2 regions of the Spirillospora sp. NPDC049024 genome follow, and region 2 is predicted to be linked to the other one. Evidence: riboswitches for the same ligand, from Rfam matches in the RefSeq annotation. Region 2 holds a riboswitch; the other holds the start of a gene.
The links. Region 2 has a riboswitch for glycine ahead of gcvP (aminomethyl-transferring glycine dehydrogenase). Riboswitches for the same ligand answer to the same signal wherever they lie in the genome.
Positions count from the first base shown of each region.

Region 1: another riboswitch for glycine. It lies ahead of gcvT (glycine cleavage system aminomethyltransferase GcvT); the one in region 2 lies ahead of gcvP (aminomethyl-transferring glycine dehydrogenase).

Region 1 is NZ_JBEZFD010000006.1:168,849-176,107, forward strand. It holds gene glyA (serine hydroxymethyltransferase) at 1-310, opposite strand, end outside; gene gcvH (glycine cleavage system protein GcvH) at 307-696, opposite strand; gene gcvT (glycine cleavage system aminomethyltransferase GcvT) at 769-1,863, opposite strand; glycine riboswitch at 1,937-2,023, opposite strand; glycine riboswitch at 2,028-2,123, opposite strand; gene AB0C21_RS13280 (hypothetical protein) at 2,379-2,741, opposite strand; gene AB0C21_RS13285 (M50 family metallopeptidase) at 2,980-4,278, shown strand; gene cds1 (L-cysteine desulfhydrase Cds1) at 4,268-5,416, opposite strand; gene AB0C21_RS13295 (hypothetical protein) at 5,450-6,634, shown strand; gene AB0C21_RS13300 (ATP-dependent DNA ligase) at 6,644-7,259, opposite strand, start outside.
Region 2 is NZ_JBEZFD010000032.1:15,140-22,398, forward strand. It holds gene gcvP (aminomethyl-transferring glycine dehydrogenase) at 1-2,259, opposite strand, end outside; glycine riboswitch at 2,432-2,526, opposite strand; gene AB0C21_RS39065 (lysylphosphatidylglycerol synthase transmembrane domain-containing protein) at 2,798-5,275, shown strand; gene AB0C21_RS39070 (MerR family transcriptional regulator) at 5,280-5,885, opposite strand; gene AB0C21_RS39075 (bifunctional nuclease family protein) at 6,264-6,734, opposite strand; gene ftsR (transcriptional regulator FtsR) at 6,877-7,259, opposite strand, start outside.

The DNA.
Region 1 (7,259 bases), on a different contig from region 2:
CCGCCGTGTTGGCCTGCGCCCCGCTGTGCGGCTGGACGTTCGCGTGCTCGGCGCCGAACAGCGCCTTGGCCCGGTCGATGGCGAGCTGCTCGGTGACGTCGACGAACTCGCAGCCGCCGTAGTAGCGGCGCCCCGGGTACCCCTCGGCGTACTTGTTCGTCAGGACCGACCCCTGCGCCTCCAGCACCGAGACGGGCGCGAAGTTCTCCGACGCGATCATCTCGAGGGTGCCCTGCTGGCGCCGCAGCTCCGCCGTGACGGCCTCGGCGACCTCGGGATCGGCCGTCGCGAGGGAGTCGTACAGACTCATGATTCCTCGATCAGCTTGTCGTAGGCGGCGGAGTCGAGCAGGTCGCCCGGCTCCTCCGAGATGCGGACCTTGAAGATCCAGCCCTCGCCGTACGGGTCGTCGTTGATGACCTTCGGCTCGTCCACCACCGCGCTGTTGATCGCGGTGATCTCGCCGCTGACGGGGGAGTAGATGTCGCTGACCGACTTGGTCGACTCCACCTCGCCGCACGGCTCGCCCGCCTCGACGGTGTCGCCCTCCGAGGGCTGCAGCTCGATGTAGACGATCTCGCCGAGGGCGTCGGCGGCGTGCGCGGTGATGCCGACCGTGACGATGCCGTCCTCGCCACCGAGGCCCGACACCCACTCGTGCTCCTCGCTGTAGCGGAGCTCCTCCGGAACGCTCACGATCACTTCTCTCTTTCCACTGTGGGGCGGGGCCCCACACCGCCGGACAACTTGTTCAGGAACGCTTGCAGATCAGGACCGCTTGTAGAACGGCAGGGCCACCACGTCCACCGGCTCGTGCCGGCCGCGGACGTCCACGGCGAGGCCCGTCTCCTCGACGCCGCTGTCGAGGTACGCCATGGCGATCGGCGTGCCCAGTGTGGGCGACGGGGCGCCGCTCGTCACGACCCCGCACGGCGTGCCGCCGGACGTGACGACCTGGTACCCCTTGCGGGGCGCGCGACGCCCCCGCGCGACCAGTCCCACGAGCCTACGGCCCGGAGGGGTCTGCGCCTGCGCCGCCAGGGCGGTCTTCCCCACGAAATCGACGGGCTTGTCCAGCTTCACCACCCGGCCGAGGCCCGCCTCGAACGGCGTCGTCTCGGCGGTCAGCTCGTTCCCGTACAGCGGCATCCCCGCCTCCAGGCGCAGGGTGTCGCGGGCCGACAGCCCCGCCGGGACCACCCCGTCCACCGCCGCGAGCGCCTTCCACAGCGGGACGGCGTCGGACGCGTCGACGAACAGCTCGAACCCGTCCTCGCCCGTGTACCCGGTGCGGGCGACGAGCGCGTCCACGCCCGCGACCCGCCCCGCGAGGATCGCGTAGTACTTCAGGCCGTCCAGCGGCGCGTCGGTGAACCCTTCGAGGATCCCCTGGGAGCGCGGCCCCTGCAGGGCGATCAGCGCGTAGGAGTCGGAGCGGTCGTCCACCGCGGCCTCGAAGCCCGCGGCGCGCTCGACGAGGGCGTCCCGCACGACGGCGGCGTTCGCCGCGTTCGCGACCACCATCCACGTCTCGTCCGCCAGCCGGTAGACGATCAGGTCGTCCAGGACGCCGCCGTCCTGCCCGCAGATCATCGTGTAGCGGGCCTTGCCCACCGGCATCGGCGACAGGTTCCCGACCAGCGCGTAGTCGAGCGCGTCGCCCGCGCCCGGGCCGGAGAGGAAGATCTCCCCCATGTGCGACAGGTCGAACAGCCCGGCACCGGTCCGGACGGCCTGGTGCTCGGCGGTCTCGCTCGCATAGCGGAGCGGCATCAGATAGCCGGCGAAGTCGACGAGATTCGCGCCGAGGTCCTCGTGGACGTCGTGCAGCGGCGTCTTCTTCGCGGTCTTGTCGGCGGACATGGGTTCGGCTCCTTCGTCACGGGCGCGCGTGGTCCATCGTCCCACTCGCGCACCGGGCGTATCGGTGCCTCCCCCTCTGTCATCGGCGCCTGAGAGCTTCACCCGCCGCGCGGCGGGCTTTCACCTTCGGCGGGGGACCGGGGTCCCCGCTTTCCAGAGGTCGCCTGGCCCGTGCGGTCCGTGGGCCTGAGAGGTTCCGGGGAGGATTTGCTCCTTCGGCGTCCCCCACCGGCTGCAGGGGACTCTCCCGCACGGGATAGTCGGCTGCCGAAGAGGCTAGCAGTATTCATTGCGTTTCCCCAGGGTCGAGGCCTGGGGGCCTCGACCCTGGGGAAACGCGGGCGATCGCTGGCATCGCTCCGGCTCGCCTTGCGGCTCGCTGCGCGATCAGATTCTCGCTTCGCTCGAATCTGCCTTCGGACGCGATCGCGACTCCCCGGGTCGTCACCGGGTTGAGGCGGCGGCTCAGGTCGGTGCGCCCGTCCCCGTCTTCGTGCCCTCTTGCGTGGGACTCGTCAGTTGGAGGGGGTGGTCGGTGGGGGTGACATCGACTTCACGCAGGTTTGGAGGGCGGCCTTGATCTTTTGCAGTTCGTCCGGGGCCGGGGTCCTCGTGGGGTTGGGGGTGGGCATCTGCACGCCTTGCTTCTGCATGCAGTCGTTGAAGGCCTTGACCGCCTTCGACTGAGCCGGGGGGAGGGGCGTGGCCTCCTTGCCCGTTCCCTGCCCGGGGGTGGAGGGGGCCGGGGACGCGGCGGTCGGGGCGGGGGAGTTCGACGTGCCCGCTGCCTGGCCGCCCTCGTCGGAGCCCCCGCAGCCGGCCAGGGGCAGGGCCAGGGCCAGGGCCAGGGCGAGTACCGCTACATGACCGCGCTTCAAGGTGGGAACCTCCGTCGACCGGGGTGGGAGCGCCCATGATGCGGGGTCGGCGGTACCTGCGGATACGCATCCGCATGCCAATGCCGCGCGGCCGGGTTAGCACCTCGACGCAAAGGAGGCGGCGTTGTGCGGGTTCTTCGTTCGCTTCAACCGGATCGGGGGCCGTAACGTACTCTGAATTGGTCGCTGGAGATCAACCCCGGGCGCGGGGTAACACGGACCCGGAGGGGCACGCCGCATGGTCTACTACCTGGCTGGAGCCTTGATCCTCTTCTTCGGGCTGCTGGTCTCCATCGCGCTGCACGAGCTCGGGCACTTCTCGTTCGCCAAGCTGTTCAAGGTGCGGACCACCCAGTTCATGGTCGGGTTCGGGCCCACGATGTGGTCGAAGCGCAAGGGCGAGACCGAGTACGGCGTCAAGTGGATCCCGCTCGGCGGCTACATCCGCATGATCGGCATGCTGCCGCCGCGCAAGGGCGACGCCCCGGGGCAGGTGCGGCGGATCAGCACCGGGCCGTGGCAGGGGCTGATCGAGTCCGCGCGCGGCGCCGCGCTGGAGGAGGTCGGGCCGGGCGACGAGAACCGCGTGTTCTACGCCAAGAAGTGGTGGCAGAAGCTGCTCATCATGTTCGGCGGGCCCGCGATGAACCTGCTGCTGTCGGTGCTGTTCTTCGCGATCCTGCTGATGGGCATCGGCACCAACCAGCCGCAGCCGGTGATCAAGGAGGTCGCCGAGTGCATGGTGCCGGCCAGCGCCAACGTCACCGCGTGCCCGGCGAACGCGGCGCCGACGCCCGCGCGGCAGGTCGGGCTCCGGCCCGGTGACCGGATCGTGTCGTTCGACGGCAGGAAGGTCGACGACTACGGGGAGCTCCAGCGGCTGATCCGCGACGACGGCGGCAAGACCGTCCCGATGACCGTCCGGCGCGGCGGCCAGGACGTGCGGCTGAACGTCCCGATCACCCGCAACCAGATGTACGACCTCGAGGACGAGAACAAGGTCGTCAACGTCGGCTTCCTCGGCATCACGCCGACCAGCGCGATCGAGCGGCAGGGGCCCGGGGCGGTCGCGAGCACGATGGGCGACCTGACCGCGCGGACCGCGGGCGCGCTGGTGCGGATGCCGCAGAAGATGGTCGGCGTGTGGAACGCCGCATTCGGCGGTGAGAAGCGCGACCCGAACGGCCCGATCGGCGTCGTCGGCGTCAGCCGGATCGGCGGCGAGGTCGCCGCGTCCGACGACCTCACCGGCACCCAGAAGGTCTCCTTCTTCGTGATGCTGCTCGGCTCGCTGAACCTCGCGGTCGGGCTGTTCAACCTCATCCCGCTGCTGCCGCTGGACGGCGGGCACATCGCCGGCGCCCTGCTGGAGGCGGTCAAGAAGGCGTTCGCCAAGATCTTCCGCCGCCCCGACCCGGGCTACGTGGACGTCGCCAAGGCGCTGCCGGTGACGTACGTGATGGCGGCCGTCCTGATCATCATGGGCGGCCTGCTCATCTACGCCGACCTGTTCAACCCGATCCGCGTCACGGGGTGACGTCCGGCATCGTGCCGGTCTTGAGGAAGCCGTCCAGCGCGGCCCGGTAGGGGGCGATGTCGATGCCCCGCTCCGCGAGCCACGCGTCCGACCCGTAGGTGCCCGCGTAGCGCTCGCCGCCGTCGCAGAGGAGCGTGACCACGCTGCCGCGCTCCCCGCGCGCCCGCATCTGCGCGATCAGCTCCGCCGCGCCCCACATGTTCGTGCCGGTCGAGCCGCCGACGCTGCGGCCCCCGACCTCGCTGGTCCAGCGCATCGCCGCGATGGACGCCGCGTCCGGCACCCGGATCATCCGGTCGATCACGGTGGGCAGGAACGACGGCTCGACGCGCGGGCGGCCGATGCCCTCGATCCGCGAGCCCGCCGCCGTCCGCTCGGGGTCCCCGTCGCAGAACGAGCCGTAGAACGCCGACCCCTCCGGGTCGACGACCGCGAGCCGCGTCTGGAACATCCGGTACCGGACGTACCGGCCGATCGTCGCGGACGTCCCGCCGGTGCCCGCGCCGACCACGATCCAGGACGGCTCGGGGAAGCGCTCCAGCCGCATCTGCTCGAAGACCGACTCGGCGATGTTGTTGTTGCCGCGCCAGTCCGTCGCCCGCTCGGCGAAGGTGAACTGGTCCATGAAGTGGCCGCCGCACTCGGCCGCGAGCCGCCGCGACTCCTCGTAGATCGCCGACGGGTCGTCCACCAGGTGGCAGCGGCCGCCGTGGAACTCGATGAGCTGGATCTTCTCCGGGCTGGTGGTGGCGGGCATGACCGCGACGAAGGGCAGGCCGAGCAGCCGCGCGAAGTACGCCTCCGACACGGCGGTGGACCCGCTGGACGCCTCGATGATCGTCGTGTCCTGGCGGATCCAGCCGTTCGCCAGCCCGTACAGGAACAGCGACCGCGCGAGCCGGTGCTTCAGTGAACCCGTGGGGTGGACGGACTCGTCCTTCAGGTAGAGGTCGATGCCCCACTCCGGGGGCAGCGGGAAGACGTGCAGGTGCGTGTCGGCGCTGCGGTTGGCGTCGGCCTCCACCAGTCGGACCGCCTCGGCGATCCACGCCCGGTACCCGGGATCGCAGCGGTCCACGATACGGCTCACGGCGGTGCTCCTCTTGATCGTCGGCAGGGTCCCACGATATCCGCGCATGTCAGGGTGCATCATTGAGATGGCGGGGGGCAGATGATCGAGATGTTCGACGAACGCATCGTGGCGACCGGGCGGCTTCCGCTGTTCGGTTTCTTCGTCGCGTTCATGGTCACTTTCGTGCTGACGCGGGTGAACGTCCGGCTGATCCGCGCCAACGTGCGCTGGTGGTTCCGGAACGTGGCGGTCGGCGACGTGCACATCCACCACGTCGTGTTCGGCGTCGTGCTGATGCTGGTGGGCGGGGTGGCGAGCCTCGCCGTCCCGGACGCCTACGTCGGCCTCGACCTCGCGGCGGCGGTGGTGTTCGGGATGGGCTCCGCCCTCGTCCTGGACGAGTTCGCGCTGATCCTGCACCTCAGCGACGTCTACTGGACGGAGAAGGGCCGGGCGTCCGTCGACGCCGTGTTCGTCGCCATGGCGGTGACCGGGCTGCTCCTGCTCGGCATCCGCCCCCTCGGCTACGAGGGCATCGCGCCCGACCCGGGCACCGGGCTGATCACCCGCGTCTACGTCGCCTCCCTGGCCGTCAACCTCGTGCTCGCCGTGATCACGCTGCTCAAGGGCAAGATCTGGACGGGCCTGCTCGGGCTGTTCGTGCCCGCGCTGCTGATCTTCGGCGCGATCCGGGTGGCGCGGCCCGGCTCGCCCTGGTCGCGCTGGCGCTACGACCCCGACTCGCGCCGCTACCAGCGGGCCGTCCGGCGCGAGAAGCGGCTCAGGCGGCCGCTGATCCAGGCCAAGATCTGGGTGCAGGAGTTCATCGCGGGCCGGCACGACCTCATCCCGCCCGAGCTGCTGCAGCGCCGCGCCGACGTCGCCGAGCGGGCCCGCCGACGCAGGATGGCCCGCGCGGCCGCGCGCGCCGAGCGCCGGGCCGAGCGCCGCGCCGAACGCGGCCGGGCGCGCCGGTCCGAGCGCCGGTCGGCGCGCCGCGCGGCCGTCCGGGCCGAGCAGGAGGCCGCCGCCCGCGCCGAGCGGGGCGCCGTGGCCCGCGCCCGGCGGGAGGCCGCCGCCCGCGCGCGCCGCCGCGCTCTGCCGCGCGTGCGGGGACGGACCGGGTCGCGGATCCGTGACCGCGCCGCGTCCACCCGGCGGGCTCGCGGCCGCGCCCATGAAGAGGAGCAGCCGCCCAGGGGCACGCCCTCCAGGGGAGCACCGGCGAGGGGAGCGGCACCTGGGGAGGCGCCGCCCGCGGAGACGACCGAGCTGCGCCCCTGACGGGGTCGCTCAGTCCATGACCGGGGCGACGGCCCGGACGGTGTCGATCGTGTCGGCCTCGGCGGCCGACTTGTCGGGCCGGTACCGCAGGACGCGGGCGAACCGCAGCGCGATGCCGCCGGGGTAGCGGGGGCTGTGCTGGACGCCGTCGAACGCGATCTCGACGACCAGCTCGGGCCGGACGTGCACGGTCCACGAGTCCTCGCGCACGGCGAGCTCGCGGAGCCGCTTCGTCTGCCAGGCGAGCAGCTCGTCGGTGAGCCCCTTGAACGTCTTGCCGAGCATGACGAAGCCGCCGGTCTCGGGGTCGCGGGCGCCGAGGTGCAGGTTGGACAGCAGGCCCTGGCGGCGGCCGTGCCCCCACTCGACGGCGAGCACGACGAGGTCGAGGGTGTGCCGGGGCTTCACCTTGATCCAGCCGGCGCCGCGCCGCCCGGCCGTGTACGGGGTGTCGAGGGCCTTGACCACGACGCCCTCGTGGCCGCGCGCGACGGCCTCGTCGAAGACCTCCTTGGCCCGCGCGGGGTCGCCGGTGACCACCCGGGGCATCCGCAGCTCCTCGGGGACGACCCGGGCGAGCGCCTCGTACCGCTCGGCCCCGGGCGCGTCGAGCAGGTTCTCGCCG
Region 2 (7,259 bases):
GCCCCACGGGGCCGCGGAGATCGGGCCGACGCCGGTGCCGGGGCCGGCCTCCTCGCGCAGCGGGTGGTTGGGCAGGAACGGGGCCAGGTGCTCGCGGACGCCGATCGGGCCGACGCCGGGGCCGCCGCCGCCGTGCGGGATGCAGAACGTCTTGTGCAGGTTGAGGTGGGAGACGTCCGAGCCGAACTCGCCGGGGCGGGCCAGGCCGACGAGCGCGTTGAGGTTGGCGCCGTCGACGTAGACCTGGCCGCCGGCCTCGTGCACGGCCGCGCACACCTCGGTGATCGTCTCCTCGAAGACGCCGTGCGTGGACGGGTAGGTCACCATGATCGCGGCGAGCCGGTCGCCGTGCTCGGCGAGCTTGGCCCGCAGGTCGTCGAGGTCGACGTTGCCGCCCTCGTCGCACTTGACGACGACGACCCGCATCCCGGCCATGACGGCGCTCGCGGCGTTGGTGCCGTGCGCCGAGGAGGGGATCAGGCAGACGTCGCGGTGCTCCTCGCCGCGGGAGGCGTGGTAGCCGCGGATGGCGAGCAGCCCGGCCAGTTCGCCCTGGGAGCCGGCGTTCGGCTGGACGGAGACCTTCGCGTACCCGGTGATCTCGGCGAGGCGCTCCTCCAGTTCGCCGATCAGCTCGACGTAGCCGGCGGCCTGGTCGATCGGCGCGAACGGGTGGATGTCCGCGAACTGCGGCCAGGTGATCGGCTCCATCTCGGCGGTGGCGTTCAGCTTCATCGTGCAGGAGCCGAGCGGGATCATGGACCGGTCGAGCGCGATGTCCTTGTCCTGGAGCCTGCGCAGGTAGCGCAGCATCGCGGTCTCGGAGCGGTGCGCGTGGAAGACCGGGTGGGTCAGGTAGGGGCTCTCGCGGCGCAGCGCGTCCGGGAACGCCTCGGGGGCCTCGCCGGCCGCCGGGGCGCCGAACGCGTCCAGCACGGCCGCGACGTGCTCGGGCAGCGTCGTCTCGTCGCAGGCGACCGCGACCCGGTCGGGCCCGTCCGGGCGCAGGTTGATCCCGCGCTCGCGGGCGGCCGCGACGACCTCGGCGGACCGGCCGGGCACGCGGGCGAGGACGGTGTCGAAGAACGAGTCGTGCACCACCTCGACGCCGCCGGCGCGCAGGCCCGCGGCGATCTCGGCGGCCCGGCGGTGCGTGCGCTGCGCGATCGCGGCCAGGCCCTCGGGCCCGTGGTAGACCGCGTACATGCTCGCCATCACCGCGAGCAGGACCTGGGCGGTGCAGATGTTGCTGGTGGCCTTCTCGCGGCGGATGTGCTGCTCGCGGGTCTGGAGCGCCAGCCGGTAGGCGGTGGCGCCGTCCGCGTCGACGGACACGCCGACGAGCCGCCCGGGGAGCTGGCGCTGGATGCCCTCGCCGACCGCCATGTAGCCGGCGTGCGGGCCGCCGAACCCGTAGGGGACGCCGAACCGCTGCGCGGAGCCCACCGCGATGTCGGCGCCGGCCTCGCCGGGCGGGCGCAGCAGCGTCAGCGCGAGCAGGTCGGCGGCGACGACGGCCTTGGCGCCGCGCTCGTGGGCCTGCGCGATGACGGGCTCCAGGTCGCGGACGGCGCCGGAGGCGCCCGGGTACTGCAGCAGCACGCCGAAGAAGTCGCCGTCCGGGAGCCCGCCGGACAGGTCGGCGACGACCACCTCGATGCCGAGCGGGACCGCGCGGGTCCGGACGACCTCGATGGTCTGCGGGAGGGTGTCGGCGTCGACGAGGAACGTCCCGGGCTCCTTGCGCCTGGACACGCGGTGCGCGAGGGCCATGGCCTCGGCGGCGGCGGTGCCCTCGTCCAGCATGGAGGCGTTCGCGACGGGCAGCCCGGTCAGGTCGCCCACCACCGTCTGGAAGTTCAGCAGGGCCTCGAGGCGGCCCTGGGAGATCTCCGGCTGGTAGGGCGTGTAGGCGGTGTACCAGCCGGGGTTCTCCAGCACGTTCCGCATGATCACGCCGGGCGTGGTGGTGCCGTGGTAGCCGAGCCCGATCATGGACGTCAGGACGGTGTTGCGGGACGCCAGTTCGCGGAGCCGGTCCAGCGCGGCGGTCTCGCTCAGCGCGGGCGGCAGGTCCAGCGGCCGGGAGGTGCGGATGGCGGCGGGGACCGCGTCGTCGATCAGCGCCTCGGCGCCGGAGTAGCCGATGGCGGCCAGCATCCGCGCCTGGTCGCTCGGGGACGGGCCCACGTGCCGGTCGGCGAACGCCGACCGCGGGTGCTGCGGCGCGGCCACGGGGGCGAAGAACTGGGCGGTCATGGAAGGCCTCCTGGCTGCTGCGGTCGCTCAGGTGCGCCGCCGGCGCGGGCCGGCGGGCCGGTCTCCCCCTCTGTCATCGGCACCTGAGAGCTTCACCCGCGCGGCGGGGTTTCCCCTTCGGTGAGCCGCCCTTCCCCGCGCGCGGGGATCGACGCCTGCTTTCCAGAGGTGCCTCGTCCGCGCGGTCCTTTTGCCTGAGAGGTTCCGGGGAGGTTGCCCCTTCGGCGCCCCACGCTGGCGGCGTGGGGACTCTCCCGCACAGGGTCGACGGCATGTCCTAGGACGAACCCTACCCAAAGGCGCGTCCACCGGGTGGTTCCGGCCCGCCGCAAGGGCCGCGCCCTTCCGGCGCCGGAGGTCTACCGGCGAGTACCATGTGCTCACCCACCTGGGACGGGAGGGGCTCGGGCCGCACGGGGGCGGGGAGGTGAGGCTGCGGGATGGACGCGCGTCCCGGCGGCGCTCCACCGACTCGACGGCGCGCCGCCGGGTCTGGGACGCTGGCCACGATGACGGATGGCCGGAGCGGCGGTACGGCGTGACACAGACCCACGACGGCGCGGTGCGCCCGGCGCCGGGCGCGTCCGCCGGCGTCCCCGTCGAGGAGCCCGCCCAGCCCGACCGGATCCGCCGCCCCTCCGACGCCTTCCGGTTCGCGGCGTCCGTCGTGGGGCTGGCGGCGGTCATGCTGCTGGTGTCGATCGCGCAGCAGACGACGCACGGCCTCCAGACCGACATCGCGCAGGGCACCGCGCACGCGCCCCGGCCGCTGCTGACGCTGGCGACGCTGGTGTCCAGCTTCGGGGTGCTCGCCGTGCCGATCGCGTTCGGGATCGAGCGGCTGTTCCACAAGGACGGGACGCGCGTCGCGATCGCGCTGCTCGCCGCGATGATCGCGTTCGGCGTCACGGTGGGCCTGGACGACCTGGTGGTGCGGGCCGCGCCGGGCGGCGTGCTCGACTCGCTGATCTGGGGCGGCACCGAGACCGCGCCGGTGCACACCGACATCGCCCCGGTCATCGCGTTCGTCAGCGCGGTGGGGATGGCGGGCCGCGCCCGCTGGCAGGCCGCGACCTGGACCATGATCGGGCTGGCGGCGCTGACCGGGCTGACCGCGTCGTACGCCTCCGTGGCGGCGCTGGCGGCCACCTACCTGCTGGGCCGCGCCATCGGCCACGGCACCCTGTACGCGGTCGGGACGCCGAACCCGCGCCCGCCCGGCAGGACCGTGGTGGCCGCGCTCGAACGGCTCGGCCTGCGGCCGGAGCGGGCGGCGCGGCTGGACGGCGCCGGGGAGGGCACCGACCAGACGCGCCGGTACGGCGTCGTCCTCGCCGACCGCCCGCGGGGCGGGACCGGCGCCCGGCTCCCGGCGCGGCGCGGGCCGCACGGCGAGTGGGACGTGGAGGTCCGCGTCCTCGACCGCGACCAGCAGACCGCCGGGCTGCTCTACCGCGTCTGGCGGCTGCTGCGGCTGCGCGGCGACACGACCGGGCGGACGCTGCGCTCGCTCCGCCGCTCCCTGGAGCTGGAGTCGCTGACGGCGTACGCGCTGGACGCGGCGGGCGCCCGGACGCCGCGGCTCGCCGGCACCTGCGAGGTCGGCACCGAGGCGGCGCTGCTGGCGTACGAGCACGTGCCGGGGCGGCGGCTCGGGGACGTCCCCGACGACGAGGTCACCGACGTGCTGCTGACGGACGTGTGGCGGCAGTTCCGGGCGCTGCAGGCGGGGCGGATCGCGCACCGGCGGCTGGAGGGCGGCGCGGTCCTGGTCGGCGACGACGGCCGCGCCTACCTCACCGACCTGCGGTCCGGGGAGACGGCGGCGGGCGACCTGGCGCTGCGCCTCGACCTCGCCCAGCTGCTCACGACCCTGGCGCTGCGGGCGGGGCCGGAGCGGGCGGTCCGGACGGCGGCGTCCGTGCTGGGCGAGGAGGCCCTCGGCGGGGCGGTGCCGCTGCTGCAGCGGGTGGCGCTGTCCCGGGCGACCCGCACGGCCCTCCGGCACCACAAGGACCTGCTCACCCGCATCCGCGAGCAGATCGTCCGGCTGAAGCCGGAGACCGAGGCGGCCCCCGCCAACCTGGAGCGCTTCCGGCCCCGGACCATCGTCAGCATCGTGGCGCTGTCGATCGCGGCCTACATCGTCATCCCGCAGGTGACGAGCCTGGACATCGGCCGCCTGGCGGCCACGGCGAGCTGGCACTGGGTGGCGGCGGCCCTCGGGGCGGCGGCGCTCACCTACGTGGCCGCCGCGTTCATGCTGATGGGGTTCGTCCCGGAACGCCTGCCGCTGTGGCGGACGGTCCTGGTGCAGCTGGCCGCGTCGTTCGTGAAGCTGGTCGCGCCCGCGGCCGTGGGCGGCGTCGCGGTCAACACCCGCTACCTGCAGCGCACGGGCGTCCGGCCGGCCCTCGCCGTCGCGAGCGTGGGCGCGTCCCAGCTCGTCGGCATGGTCATCCACATCCTGCTGCTGGTGCTGTTCGGGTTCCTGACCGGCTCGACGGCGAAGGCGACGCAGGACCTCGCCCCCTCCCGGACGATCATGTTCGCGGTGCTGGGGCTGGGGCTGCTCGCCGGGCTGGCGCTGACCGTGCCGCGGGTGCGGCGGGTGGTCGCCTCGCGGCTGAGGGCCATGTTCTCTGGTGTGGTGCCGCGCCTGGTGGACGTCCTGCAGTCCCCGCGGAAGCTCGCCACCGGGATGGGCGGCACGCTGCTGCTGACGCTGGCGTTCACCCTGTGCCTGGACGCCTCGATCCGGGCGTTCGGCGGGTCGCTGCCGTGGACGACGGTGGTGCTGGTGTTCCTGACCGCGAACGCGGTCGGATCCGCGGCGCCGACGCCGGGCGGGCTCGGCGCCGTCGAGGGCGCCCTCACCCTGGCGCTGACGATCTCGGGGCTGACGGCGGAGACGGCGACGTCGGCGGTGCTGCTCTACCGGCTGCTGACGCTGTGGCTGCCGGTTCTGCCGGGCTGGGGGGCGTTCGCCTTCCTGCAGCGCAAGGAGGCGCTCTGAGGCGTCAGCCGGTGCGGCGGGCGCGCCGCCGGTCGGCGAGCTCGTCGTGGGGGTGCCCCGCCGGGTCGGGCTCACCGGTGGAGGCGCGCTCACCGGGTAGTTCCGCCAGGCTGCCCTCCACCTCCTGCCACACCCGTCCGAGCGCGATGCCGAACACGCCCTGCCCGCCCTGGAGGAGGTCGACGACCTCGTCGGGCGAGGTGCACTCGTACACGCTCACGCCGTCGCTCATCAGGGTGATCTGAGCGAGGTCCTGGACGCCGCGGTCGCGCAGATGGGTGACGGCCGTGCGGATCTGCTGCAGCGAGACGCCGGTGTCCAGGAGCCGCTTGACGACCTTCAGGACGAGGATGTCGCGGAAGCTGTACAGCCGCTGGCTGCCGGATCCCTGCGCCGACCGCACGCTGGGCTCCACCAGCTTGGTGCGGGCCCAGTAGTCGAGTTGCCGGTAGGTGATCCCCGCCGCGGCGCACGCCGTCGGGCCGCGGTAGCCGACGTCCTCCGGCGGCGCCGACACCTGGGTGTCGAAGAGCAGGCCCTGCTCTCCGGCACGGCGGGACGCCACGCGCCTGTCGGGGGTCGCCTTGCCCTCGCCGCTGCTCACCGCCACGCGGACCTCCGGCTTCTATCAGCCCGCGGCGGTTCGTCAAGGGGGTTTGACGAATAACACCACGGGTGTTCCACCAGCACGGTAGGTGCCGGTCAGGGTGTGGTCAACGTTCATCGTCGGCGCGTCGCATGCCCGGACGAACCGGCTTCACATGGGCAAACTGCACACCTTCGCCACCCACGCAGTCCATACCCCGATGGTTCCCCCGCAAAAACCGCCAGGTCCAGCCCAATGGGCGACCAATCGCCCCATGGCATGAACTCGCCCCCTCCAGAGTGACATTCGCCACAGGCCCGGCGCGGGACGCGCTCGACCGGCGCGTCGCGGGCGGGACGGCGGAGGACGAGGCGGGGCGGAGGCGGGCTGTACGGAGGGGGGCTATCCGGCGCGGCCGAAGTCCTCCGGGGAGATCGTGTCGAGGAACTCGCGGAACTTCTCGACCTCGTCCTCCTGCTCGTCGGGGATGGCGACGCCGGCCTCCTCCAGGACGTCCTCGCTGGCGAAGATCGTCGCGCCGGTGCGCAGGGCGAGGGCGATGGAGTCGGAGGGGCGCGCGCTCACCTCGACGCCGTTGGAGAAGATCAGGTCGGCGAAGAAGATCCCTTCGCGGAGCGCGGTGATGTTGACCGTGCGGAGCTGGACGCTGAGGGCGTCCAGGACGTCGCGGAACAGGTCGTGGGTGAGGGGACGGGCGGGCAGCACCCCCTGCTGGGCGAAGGCGATCGCGGTCGCTTCGACCGCCCCGATCCAGATGGGCAGGTAGCGATCGCCCTCCGTCTCCTTCAACAGGACGATCGGCTGATTGGAGGGCATCTCGACCCGGACGCCGACGACCTCCATCTGCTTCACTGCGGCTCCCTGCTGGTTCTCGCTGTCTCGATCACCACGTGCAGCGGATCGATTCCTGACCGAACCATGTAGCCAACGTACACCCAGGCTCGGACAGCTCGCGGCGGACGGGGGGCGGGAAAATCGTCCACGGGCCGCGTGCTCAGTGGTCGAGGCTCTCGCGCAGCCCCGCGCCGACCAGCGCGGCGTGCAGCCGGACCGACAGGGCGGCGATCTCCCGCGCGGTCTCGGCGGCCTGCTCGTGCGCGCCGCGGCTGCGGCGCCGCAGCTGCGGCGCGACCATCTGCTCGATCAGGCCGACCTGCCGGTCGGCGGCGGCCTTGACGGCGCGCAGGTGCCGGACCTCGAAGCCGAACTCGCCGAGCGCGGCGGCCACGCGCGCGATGTTCAGCGCCTCGCCCTCGTAGTGCGCGCCGGTCCGGCGGACGAGGCCGTACTCCTCCAGGCGGGCGAGGAGTGCCTCGTCGATCCCGGCGCCGTCGAGGAGCTGGCGGCGGGTGAGCCGGACGGCCGGGTCAGGGGCGG